Thermobifida halotolerans: one gene and its partner. The protein of the gene in region 2 binds, or shares a complex with, the protein of the main gene of each other region. Links are inferred from orthologs where the notes say so. Each region holds a gene or a part of one and is shown on either strand. Other genes may lie near its edges.

Region 1 (5,445 bases), 2.8 Mb from region 2 along the record:
GGAACGGGACAGGGAACGCCGAGAACGCATCCGCAGCCAGGAACGCGCCGAGCTCGCCGCCCACATCCACGACTCCGTGCTGCACACGCTCACCCTCATCCAGCGCCGCGCCGACGATCCACGGGAGGTCCAGCGGCTGGCCCGGGTCCAGGAGCGGGCCCTGCGTAGCTGGCTCTACCAGCGCCGCACCGACGACGAGACCACCGTCTCGCCCGCGCTGGAACGGGCGGCCGCCGAGGTGGAGGAGACCCACGGGGTGCCCATCGAGGTGGTCTGCGTCGGAGACTGCCCCCTCGACGACGGGCTGCGCGCCACCCTCAAGGCCGCCCGGGAGGCGATGGTGAACGCCGCCAAGTACGCCGGGGTGGACACGATCTCGGTGTTCTGCGAGGTCGAACCGGAGGAGGTGCTCGTCTTCGTCCGCGACCGCGGCGCGGGCTTCGACCTGGACTCCGTGCCCGCCGACCGGATGGGCGTGCGCGGCTCGATCATCGGCCGTATGGAACGCCACGGAGGCGACGCCCGCATCCGCACCGCGCCGGGTGAGGGGACCGAGGTGCAACTGCGTATGCCCCGCGCCCCCGAGACCCGCTAGACGGCCCGGCCCGCCGGCCCGGACGCGGCCGTGACCGATGCCGGACGCCGTGTTCCCCGGCGGGGAGTCGGCGGGTAGAGTCCACGGCGTGGGAGAAGAGAACACCTTCGCGAGCGGCCGTGTCCCGCGTGTCGTGATCGTCGACGACCACCGGCTGTTCCGCAGCGGCGTGCGCGGTGAACTCGGCGACGCCGTCGAGGTGGTCGGCGAGGCCGGAGACGTCGACGGAGCGGTGCACGTCATCAACGAGCAGCGGCCCGACCTCGTCCTGCTCGACGTCCACCTCCCCGGAGGGGGCGGTGTCGAGGTGCTCCGCCGGGTCCTGACCAAGCACCCCGAGATCCGCTTCCTCGCGCTGTCGGTCTCCGACGCCGCCGAGGACGTCATCGGCGTGGTGCGCGGCGGCGCCCGCGGCTACGTCACCAAGACCATCTCCGGCAAGGAACTCGCCGACGCGATCGTGCGGGTGGCCGACGGCGACGCCGTGTTCTCCCCCCGGCTGGCGGGGTTCGTCCTCGACGCCTTCGCGGCCACCGACGCGCCGCCCGTGGACCCCGAACTCGACCGCCTCACCCAGCGGGAGCGCGAGGTCCTGCGGCTGATCGCCCGCGGCTACGCCTACAAGGAAGTCGCCAGGGAGCTGTTCATCTCCGTCAAGACCGTCGAGACCCACGTGTCCTCGGTGCTGCGCAAGCTCCAGTTGTCCAACCGGCACGAGCTGAGCCGCTGGGCCACCGCGCGCAGACTCGTCTGAGGCCGTCAGCGCAGCGCCCGCAGCATGCGGGAGAGGAACTCGGAGACGTCCACCTCGGTGGGCAGGACGACCGGTTCCCGGGAGCCCGCCTCCGGTTTCGGCCGCAGGTCCGCGAGGGTCATGCCGCGGGTGTGGGTGCCGCTCAGTTCCACCCGGACCGGGACGGTCACCGACTCCGTCACCAGTTCGGGGTCGAGCAGCACCGCCGCCGCGAGGGGGTCGTGCATCGCGCACGCCCGCCGGCCCAGCACCGAGGTGTACCAGTCCACGTAGTAGTCGAGGAACCGGCGCGCGTACCCGGCGCGTTCCCCCGCCAGCGCCGCCAACTCCTCCAGCCACGGCTCCGTCGCCAGGGCGCGCATGGTGACGTCCAGCGCGACCAGGGTCAGGTCGAACCCCGCGCCGAGCACGGCCTCGGCCGCCTCCGGGTCGTTGTTGACGTTGGCCTCCGCCCACGGAGTGACGTTGCCCGGCGCCCGCACCGCGCCGCCCATGACCACCACGCGGTCCACCAGTTGCGGCAGCCGCGGCTCCAGGGCCAGCGCCAGCGCCAGGTTGGTCAGCGGGCCGAGCGCCAGGACGCAGATCTCCCCGGGAGCGGAACGGGCCAGCCGCACCAGCAGTTCGGCGGCGGACTCGGAGACCGGAGACGTCTCCACCGCGGGTACCTCGATGCCGCCGAGACCGTTGGCGCCGTGGACGTGCGCGGCCAGACTGGGCTGCTGCACCAGGGGGCGGGCCGCGCCCGCCGCGACCGGAACTTCCGGGCGTTCGTACAGCCGCAGCAGCCGCACCGCGTTGTCCGTGGTGGTCTCCACGGCGGCGTTGCCGTAGACCGTGCCCACCCCGACGAGCTCGACGCCGGGCTCCGCCGCCAGGTAGGCCAGCGCCAGCGCGTCGTCGATCCCGGGATCGCAGTCGATGAAAACACGCATCCGATCCTCCACAACCGTATTCCCAGGGCTCCCCGCGGAACCCGGCCAAGGGTAGCCGCACGAGGGCCCGCGACCTCCCCGCCCACGTCTACCCTTGGTGGGGTGTCCTCCCAAGAGCAGCTTCTCGAAGGTCTCAACGAGCCCCAGCGCGCCGCCGTGCTCCACGAGGGCGGCCCGCTGCTGATCGTCGCGGGAGCGGGGTCGGGCAAGACCCGGGTCCTCACGCACCGCGTCGCCTACCTGCTGGCCGAGCGGGGGGTGCGCCCCGGCGAGGTGCTCGCGATCACCTTCACCAACAAGGCCGCGGCCGAGATGAGGGAGCGGATCGAGGGACTGCTGGGTGAGCGTGTGGCAGGCGCCATGTGGGTCATGACCTTCCACTCGGCGTGCGTGCGCATCCTGCGCCGCGAGGCCGGACGCCTGGGATACCCGAGCAGCTTCACCATCTACGACTCCGCCGACTCCCGGCGGCTGATGCAGCTTGTCTGCCGCGAACTCGACCTGGACCCCAAGCGCTTCCCGCCCAAGTCGTTCTCCGCGCAGGTGTCGAACCTCAAGAACGAACTGGTGGACTACGACACCTTCGCCGACCGTGCGGCCAACGAGCAGGAGCGGACGCTCGCCGAGGCGTACAAGCTCTACCAGCAGCGCCTGTACGAGGCGGGCGCGATGGACTTCGACGACCTGATCATGGTCACCGTCAACCTGCTCCAGATGTTCCCCGAGGTCGCCGAGTACTACCGGCGGCGGTTCCGGCACCTGCTCGTGGACGAGTACCAGGACACCAACCACGCCCAGTACGAACTGGTGCGCGCGCTCGTGGGCCCCGCCGAAACCGACTCGGCGCTCCCGGGACCGGAGCTGTGCGTGGTGGGCGACGCCGACCAGTCCATCTACGCCTTCCGCGGGGCGACGATCCGCAACATCCTGGAGTTCGAGCGCGACTACCCGCAGGCCACGACCATCCTGCTGGAGCAGAACTACCGGTCCAGCCAGAACATCCTGACCGCGGCCAACGCCGTCATCGCGCGCAACGCGGAGCGGCGCCCCAAGGACCTGTGGTCGGCCAGGGGCGAGGGGCCGCCCATCGTCGGTTACGTCGCCGACAACGAGCACGACGAGGCGGCGTTCGTCGTCGGCGAGATCGACACCCTCACCGACGAGGGCGCCTGCACGCCCGGTGACGTCGCGGTCTTCTACCGGACCAACGCCCAGTCCCGGGTGCTGGAGGAGGTGTTCGTCCGTACCGGGCTGCCGTACCGGATCGTCGGCGGAGTGCGGTTCTACGAGCGGAGGGAGATCCGCGACATCCTCGCCTACCTGCGGGTGCTCGCCAACCCGGAGGACACGGTGAGCCTGCGCCGGATCCTGAACGTGCCCAAGCGGGGCATCGGCGACCGCGCGGAGGCGGTGGTCGAGCTGTTCGCCGCCCGGGAGCGGATCACCTTCGCCAGGGCGCTGCGCCGCGCGGACGAGGCGCCGGGGATCGCGACCCGTTCGCTCAAGGCGATCCGGGAGTTCGTCGCCCTGCTGGAGGAGCTGGAGGCGCTGGTCCCCACGAGCAGCCCGGCCGAGATGGTCGAGGCGGTCCTGGAACGCACCGGCTACCTGAGCGAACTCGTCAACTCCAAGGACATCCAGGACGAGAGCCGGGTGGAGAACCTGGAGGAGTTCGTCGGGGTCGCCCGCGAGTTCGAGGCGTCCTTCGGCGGCGTGCCGGGCGAGGAGGCGGACGACGCGGACGGGACCGGCACGGAGGAGGCCGCCGAGCCGACGCTGGTGGACTTCCTGGAGCAGATCTCCCTCATCGCCGACACCGACCAGGTGCCCGACGCCGACGAGCAGGGGGGAGCGGTCACGCTCATGACGCTGCACTCGGCCAAGGGACTGGAGTTTCCCGTGGTCTTCCTCACCGGTCTGGAGGACGGGGTCTTCCCGCACCTGCGTACGCTCGGCGACCGGTCGGCGCTGGAGGAGGAGCGGAGGCTGGCCTACGTGGGGATCACCCGGGCGCAGGAGCGGCTCTACCTCAGCCGGGCCGCGGTGCGCAGCTCCTGGGGGGCGCCCGCCTACAACCCCGCGTCGCGCTTCCTGGACGAGATTCCCGCGGAGCTGGTGACCTGGCGCCGTGCGGAGTCCTCGATGGGCGCGTTCGGACGGTCCGCCTCTCCCGTGCGCGGTTCGGTGGCGACCCGCAGGCCGGAGCGCCGGGTGCCGTCACTGCGCCCGGGGGACAAGGTGAACCACGACTCGTTCGGGCTGGGCACGGTACTCCTGGTCGACGGGACGGGGGACCGTACCAAGGTCCGCGTCGACTTCGGGGCGGACATCGGCGAGAAGGACCTCATGGTCAGGTTCGCGCCGATCGAGAAGCTCTGAGGGACCGCCACGGCGGGGGAACAAACCGGGACCCGTGTCTGTTGGACTGGTTCGGACCCGTCAGCAGGTGGCTGTCTCTCCTTCGGGAGGGGGCCGGGAATAGTCCGGCCCCGGCGTCTGTTGGACTGGTTCGGTCCGCTGGACAGGCGGGAGGGTTCGGGAACAATCCGGGGCCTGCGCCTGTTGTAGCGGGTAGGACCGGCCGGCAGGTGGCTCCTCCTCCCGTAGGAGGGGGTCGGGGAATAACCCCGGACCTGATCCTGTTGGACCGAGTCGGACCCGTCAGCAGGTGGCTGTCTCTCCTTCGGGAGGGGGCCGGGAATAGTCCGGCCCCGGCGTCTGTTGGACTGGTTCGGTCCGCTGGACAGGCGGGAGGGTTCGGGAACAATCCGGGGCCTGCGCCTGTTGTAGCGGGTAGGACCGGCCGGCAGGTGGCTCCTCCTCCCGTAGGAGGGGGTCGGGGAATAACCCCGGACCTGATCCTGTTGGACCGAGTCGGACCCGTCAGCAGGTGGCTGTCTCTCCTTCGGGAGGGGGCCGGGAATAGTCCGGCCCCGGCGTCTGTTGGACTGGTTCGGTCCGCTGGACAGGCGGGAGGGTTCGGGAACAATCCGGGGCCTGCGCCTGTTGTAGCGGGTAGGACCGGCCGGCAGGTGGCTCCTCCTCCCGTAGGAGGGGGTCGGGGAATAACCCCGGACCTGATCCTGTTGGACCGAGTCGGAGCCGTCAGCAGGCGGTACCTCCTTCGGGAGGGGGCCGGGAATAGCCTGGGCCTGATGCCT
Region 2 (6,184 bases):
GGGCCTGGGTGCCGACGAAGAACGGGTGCTGCTCGCGGGGCAGTTCCACGTACTCGACCAGCGAGCCGTCGGGCGAGAGCCCGGAGAACACCATTCCGGCCTCCTGCAGCGCCGACCGGTAGGCGTTGGCCACCTCGAAGCGGTGGCGGTGCCGTTCGGAGACCTCCGCGACACCTCCGTAGAGCTCCCGCACCACCGAGTTCTCGGCGAGCACGGCCGGGTACAGACCCAGCCGCATCGTGCCGCCCATGTCGCGCTCCCCGGCGACCACGTCGACCTGGTCGACCATGGTCGAGATGACCGGGTGCTTGGCCTTGTCCTCGAACTCGGTGCTGTTGGCGCCGTCCAGCCCGGCCACGTCCCGCGCGTACTCGATGACCATGCACTGCAGGCCCAGGCAGAGGCCCAGCAGCGGGATGCCGTGCTCGCGGGCGAAGCGGATCGCGCCCACCTTGCCCTCGATGCCGCGCACCCCGAAGCCCCCGGGGATGAGCACGCCGTCGACGCCGTCCAGTTCGCGTCCGGCGCCCTCGTTGCTGGCGCAGTTGTCGCTGACCACCCAGCGGATGTTCACCCGCGTGCGGTTGGCGAACCCTCCGGCGCGCAGCGCCTCGGTGACCGACAGGTAGGCGTCGGGCAGGTCGATGTACTTGCCGACCAGGGCGATGGTGACCTCGTGGTCGGGCTGGTGGACGCGGCTGAGCACGTCGTCCCACTCGGTCCAGTCCACGTCACGGAAGGCCAGCCCCAGCCGGCGCACCACGTAGGCGTCCAGGCCCTCACGGTGCAGCACCTTGGGGATGTCGTAGATGGAGGGCGCGTCGGGGCAGGAGACGACCCCGGGCTCCTCCACGTCGCACATGAGGCTGATCTTCTTCTTCAGGCTGGTGGGAATCGACCGGTCGGCGCGGCAGACGATCGCGTCGGGCTGGATGCCGATGCTGCGCAGCGCGGCCACCGAGTGCTGGGTCGGCTTGGTCTTGAGCTCACCGGACGGCCCCAGATACGGCAGCAGGGAGATGTGCAGGAAGAAGCAGTTGTCGCGGCCGATCTCGTGCCGGATCTGCCGGGCCGCCTCGAGGAACGGCTGCGATTCGATGTCTCCGACCGTGCCGCCGATCTCGGTGATGACCACATCCACGTCGTCGCTGTCCATCGCGAGGATGCGGGCCTTGATCTCGTTGGTGATGTGCGGGATGACCTGCACGGTGTCGCCGAGGTAGGCGCCCTGGCGCTCCTTGGCGATCACGCTGGAGTAGATCTGCCCGGTGGTGACGTTGGCCGAGGCCGAAAGCTCGGTGTCCAGGAACCGCTCGTAGTGGCCGATGTCCAGGTCGGTCTCGGCCCCGTCGTCGGTGACGAACACCTCTCCGTGCTGGAAGGGGTTCATCGTGCCCGGGTCGACGTTGAGGTAGGGGTCGAGCTTCTGCATCGTGACCCGCAGGCCTCGCGACTTCAGCAGTCGTCCGAGACTGGAAGCGGTCAGGCCCTTGCCGAGGCTGGAGGCGACGCCGCCGGTGACGAAAAGGTGTTTGCTGCTCGCGGCGGATGCCAAGGTTGCTCCCGTGGTTGTATGGCTACGGACCGCCTTCAAGTCCGACAGGCGACCGTGCGGTGTCCGCGCGGCGTACGGCCGACAGACTCTGCGGACTCCACGGGCCCCCAGGATAACACCCTGACCACACGGACGGGTTACGGCGAGGAGTCGCGCCACCGACGCCACGGGCGCGGACCGAGAGCGGTCCGCGCCCGTGGACCGTCGCTCAGCGCAGTGCCAACGCCGGGCGGATCTCCCAGGTGGTCCACAGCGGCCGGTAGCCCATCCGGTGCCAGAACGGCCCCGACAGCGGGTTCATGACCGCGTAGTTGAGCATGGTGACCCCGATGCCGTGGGTGTCCAGGGCATGGTGCGCGTGGCTGATCAGGGTCGTTCCGATGCCCTGGCCCCGCTCCTCCTCGACCACCGCCCCGTAGCCGATGTAGGCGGCGGGAGCCGCGTTGACGAGGGGGGCCACCCAGCGCGCCCGGTGCGGCGGCGACACCCACACCAGCCCGACCGGACGGCCGCGCCGCTCGGCGATCCAGATCCACGACGGCTGTCGACTCAGCGCCCGGGCCGCCACGCGCCGGGTCTGCTCGGCCGTCTCCGGCTGGATGAACACGCTGCCGAAGTGCTCCTCGTAGCGGTGCTCCTCCATGACCAGGCTCACCACGGCGGCCAGGTCATGGATGTCGGCGAGCCGGATCGTGACGTCCCGCGGAGGCAGCGCGGGCGGCACCCCGCGGCGGCGCCGCCGCACCGCCATGACGGTGGCCGGCTGCATGCCGTGGCGCTGCAGCGGCCGGACTCCGCACACGTCCCGGGAGGGCCAGGTCAGCAGCGCCGCCGACTCCGAGCCGGTCCCGCTGGGCAACTCCTCCAACTGGTCCCGCCAACTGGTCAGCAGCGAGTCGAGCGCTCCCTCCGGGTCCGACCCGCCCACGAGCGGAGTGATCCAGTGCTGGTCGGGGACACCCCAGGTCCGCCCCGCCTCTCCGGGCTGGTACCAGGAGTAGCGCATGGTGCCGATCGCCATCGGACGGCCCATCTCGTCGCTGACGGTCAACAGCGGGTTGGTGTTGAGCCGTGGGTGCGACGGTTCGGGCAGCAGTGGGTCGACCGCCGCCCATCGCCTGGCCACCGATTCCACGAGCTTGTCGAATTCGGCTGTCCCGTTCGGCGGACTGTCATGCCGCACCCGCGCGACATAACCGCTCATTCATCCCTCCCTGGCGGTGGCACGCTCGCACGTACGCACCGGGGGTCGCTAGCGCCCCGCCGCTAGAACCCTTGTCGATCACCTAAAGTCGCATATCGACTACCGAAGCGTACGGTATCGCCTCAAGCCGCAGGACGCAGGCAAAACGCTAGAAGTTTCCACCTTTGTTTTGAAATTGTCGTCAGGCAATCCCTCGAGGTCCACCTATTCTGCGGCAAACCCCCCTCAACCGTAACCAAACCCAAAGAATCCCCAGAAACCGGCCGCCCGGCAACCGGAGGAGAGGGTTTCGGTCACGGGGTGGCGGTGCCTCCCGCCTCGACGGTGTTGCCGCTGCCCAGATCGGTGACGACGGGGTCGCCGGAGGCGTAGTGGACGGTGTTGTCGGACCCCATCACGCTCACCTCGGTGGCCGATCCCAGACTCACCTGGTTGCCGCTCCCCGCGATGGTGACCAGGGCACAGGACCCGTTGAGGGTGACCGTGGCACCGTTGGCCACCACGTTCACGCTGCGGTCACCGCAGTCCTGGACGACCGTTCCCCCGTCCGTGGCGACGTTGATCAACTCGTCGGTGACGATGGCGCCGCCGTCGGCCGAGCCGGGGGTGCCGTCACCGGAGATCTCGAGCTCGGTGTCGCCGTCACCCACCGAGATGTCGCCGTCGCCGTCGATCGAGATCCCCGCACCGTTCTCGTCGCGCAGGTCGATACCGCCCGCGCAGCCCGCTCCCACGGCGGCGACAAGCACCACCGCACCGACCGTGACCGGAATCCGGCTCCGCATCCCGCCTCCTTCTCGTCTTCTGCTCCGTCGGCATACCTGCCGCTGCTCACAGATGAGACCGCGCCGACGGCGGAAAAGTTCGAGAAACGGCGGACGTCCGGGTCAGCCGATCCCCGCCTCCTCCATTCCCCGCAGTTCCCGCTTGAGCTCCTTGACCTCGTCGCGCAGCCGGGCGGCGAGCTCGAACCGCAGGTCGGCCGCTGCCTGGTGCATCTGCTGGGTGAGCTGCTCGACCAGGTCGGCCAACTCCTCGCGCGGCAGGCCCGCCACGCCCTCGGCACGACCCTGCGCGCCGCCGCGGGCCAGACCCGGGACCGGCGTCCCGGGGCCCCTCTCCCCGCGGTGGCCACCGGCGAGCAGTTCGTCGGTGTCGACGTCCTCACGGGCCAGCGAGTCGAGGATATCGGCGATCTTCTTGCGCAGCGGCTTGGGGTCGATGCCGTGTTCGGTGTTGTAGGCGATCTGCTTGGCGCGCCGCCGGTTGGTCTCCTCGATGGCCGCGGCCATGGAGTCGGTGACCTGGTCGGCGTACATGTGCACCTGCCCGGCCACGTTGCGCGCCGCGCGCCCGATGGTCTGGATCAGCGAGGTCTCCGAGCGCAGGAATCCCTCCTTGTCGGCGTCGAGGATCGCCACCAGCGACACCTCCGGCAGGTCGAGGCCCTCCCGCAGCAGGTTGATGCCGACCAGCACGTCGAAGAGGCCCACCCGCAGTTCGCGCAGCAGTTCCACCCGGCGCAGCGTGTCGACCTCGCTGTGCAGGTAGCGCACCCGGATGCCCAGATCGGTGAGGTAGTCGGTGAGGTCCTCGGCCATCTTCTTGGTGAGCGTGGTGACCAGCACCCGCTCGTCGCGTTCGGCGCGCACCCGGATCTCGTGCACCAGGTCGTCGATCTGCCCCTCGGTGGGCTTGACCACCACCTCGGGGTCGACCAGCCCGGTGGGGCGGATGACCTGTTCGACCACGTCGCCGCCGACCCGTTCCAGCTCGTAGGAACCGGGCGTGGCCGACAGGTAGAGGGTCTGGCCGATGCGTTCGCGGAACTCCTCCCACTTCAGCGGACGGTTGTCCATCGCCGACGGCAGCCGGAACCCGTGCTCGACCAGGGTGCGCTTGCGCGCGGCGTCGCCCTCGTACATGCCGCCGATCTGCGGCACGGTGACGTGCGACTCGTCGACGACCAGCAGGAAGTCCTCGGGGAAGTAGTCGAGCAGGGTGTTGGGCGGCGTCCCGGGGGCGCGGCCGTCGAAGTGCCGCGAGTAGTTCTCGACCCCCGCGCACGTGCCCATCTGCTCCAGCATCTCCAGGTCGTAGGTGGTGCGCATGCGCAGCCGCTGCGCCTCCAGCAGCCTGCCCGCCGCCTCCAGTTCGGCCAGCCGCTCGGACAGCTCGGCCTGGATGTCGGCGATGGCGCGCCGCATGCGCTCGGGACCGGCCACGTAGTGCGACGCGGGGAAGATGTAGACCTGCTCGCTCTCACCCAGCACCTCGCCGGTGATCGGATGCAGGGTCATCAACCGCTCGACCTCGTCGCCGAACATCTCGATCCGGATCGCCAACTCCTCGTAGACCGGGATGATCTCGACGGTGTCGCCGCGCACCCGGAAGGTGCCGCGGGTGAACGCGATGTCGTTGCGGCTGTACTGCATCTCCACGAGTCTGCGCAGCAGCTCGTCGCGGTCGATCTCCATGCCGACCTCGATGCTGGCCATGCGGTCGACGTACTCCTGCGGCGTGCCCAGACCGTAGATGCACGACACCGACGCCACCACCACCGTGTCGCGGCGGGTGAGCAGCGAGTTGGTCGCCGAGTGGCGCAGCCGCTCGACCTCGTCGTTGATGGAGGAGTCCTTCTCGATGTAGGTGTCGGTCTGCGGAACGTAGGCCTCGGGCTGGTAGTAGTCGTAGTAGGAGACGAAGTACTCGACGGCGTTGTTCGGCAGCATCTCGCGCAGCTCGTTGGCGAACTGCGCGGCCAGTGTCTTGTTGGGCTGCATGACCAGGGTGGGGCGTTGCAGCTTCTCCACCAGCCACGCCACCGTGGCGGTCTTGCCCGTACCGGTGGCGCCCAGCAGTACCGTGTCGGAGGCCCCGCCCTCGATCCGGCGGGCCAGTTCGGCGATCGCCGCGGGCTGGTCGCCCGCCGGAACCAGGTCCGAGACCACCTCGAACGGCGTGGCCGTGCGCTGGATGTCGGTTACCGGCCGCATGTGTCCCCCTGGTGTGTCGAAAACCTTCCCCCGACCCTGCCCACTCTAGGCGGCGCCGGTGACAACCGGGGCCGCTCGAACACCGGTTCCCTCGCCCGAAGCCGGCCGCCCGGCCCGAACGTCACCCGAGGTGCCGACCAGGTCGGCGCTCTTCCCCGGGTGCCGCCGGAAACCCTCCGCTGGCGCCTGCTCCAGGCGCTGCCCGCCCAGGGAGCCCGGCCCGACCACGCGGCGCTCGCGCCGCTCCGGCAGGGGGAAGCCGGACAGCCGGGGGGCGGAGTCCCGCCGCGGGGTCCCGGTCCCCCGCTGCGGCTCCCCGTGCCGGGCGGCCACATCCGGTACGGTCGCCGCCGGAGAAACCTCGCGGGTCTTTCGGACAGCCCGCCGCCCGCAGCGGCTCTCCACGTCCCGGCCCGCACCCGGCCGGTC

Evidence for each region.
Region 1: the proteins of uvrB (region 2) and pcrA are in contact, whole or in part, in a crystal structure (PDB 7EGT), measured with the Thermus thermophilus proteins. The link is inferred for Thermobifida halotolerans from one-to-one orthologs. Residues at the interface, in WP_096411307.1 of Thermus thermophilus: Glu23, Leu25, Arg26, Asp27, Gly28, Glu29, Arg30, Phe31, Arg55, Glu326, Asp327, Phe328, Glu379, Ser382, Gln383, His398, Gly400, Arg401; in WP_096412145.1 of Thermus thermophilus: His654, Arg656, Phe657, Gln666, Asp668, Glu669, Lys680, Arg681, Leu682, Ser683, Lys685, Tyr686, Ala687.

The regions. Positions count from the first base shown.
Region 1 is NZ_CP063196.1:3,569,653-3,575,097, reverse strand. What follows is about bases 1,995-5,024. They hold pcrA (DNA helicase PcrA), read left to right. Parts: upstream 1,995-2,386; coding sequence 2,387-4,663; downstream 4,664-5,024. Other genes in these bases: NI17_RS15930 (nucleoside hydrolase), read right to left, coding at 1,995-2,284. In the rest of the region: NI17_RS15940 (ATP-binding protein), read left to right, coding at 1-595; NI17_RS15935 (response regulator), read left to right, coding at 684-1,349; more of NI17_RS15930, read right to left, coding at 1,355-1,994. UniProt on the Escherichia coli protein: A helicase with DNA-dependent ATPase activity. Unwinds DNA duplexes with 3'-5' polarity. Translocates on single-stranded DNA with 3'-5' polarity. Initiates unwinding more efficiently from a nicked substrate than double-stranded DNA.
Region 2 is NZ_CP063196.1:767,835-774,018, reverse strand. What follows is about bases 3,202-6,174. They hold uvrB (excinuclease ABC subunit UvrB), read right to left. Parts: upstream 5,756-6,174; coding sequence 3,647-5,755; downstream 3,202-3,646. Other genes in these bases: NI17_RS03450 (DUF3060 domain-containing protein), read right to left, coding at 3,202-3,544. Also shown: NI17_RS03460 (CTP synthase), read right to left, coding at 1-1,555; NI17_RS03455 (GNAT family N-acetyltransferase), read right to left, coding at 1,764-2,759; more of NI17_RS03450, read right to left, coding at 3,053-3,201. UniProt on the Escherichia coli protein: The UvrABC repair system catalyzes the recognition and processing of DNA lesions. A damage recognition complex composed of 2 UvrA and 2 UvrB subunits scans DNA for abnormalities.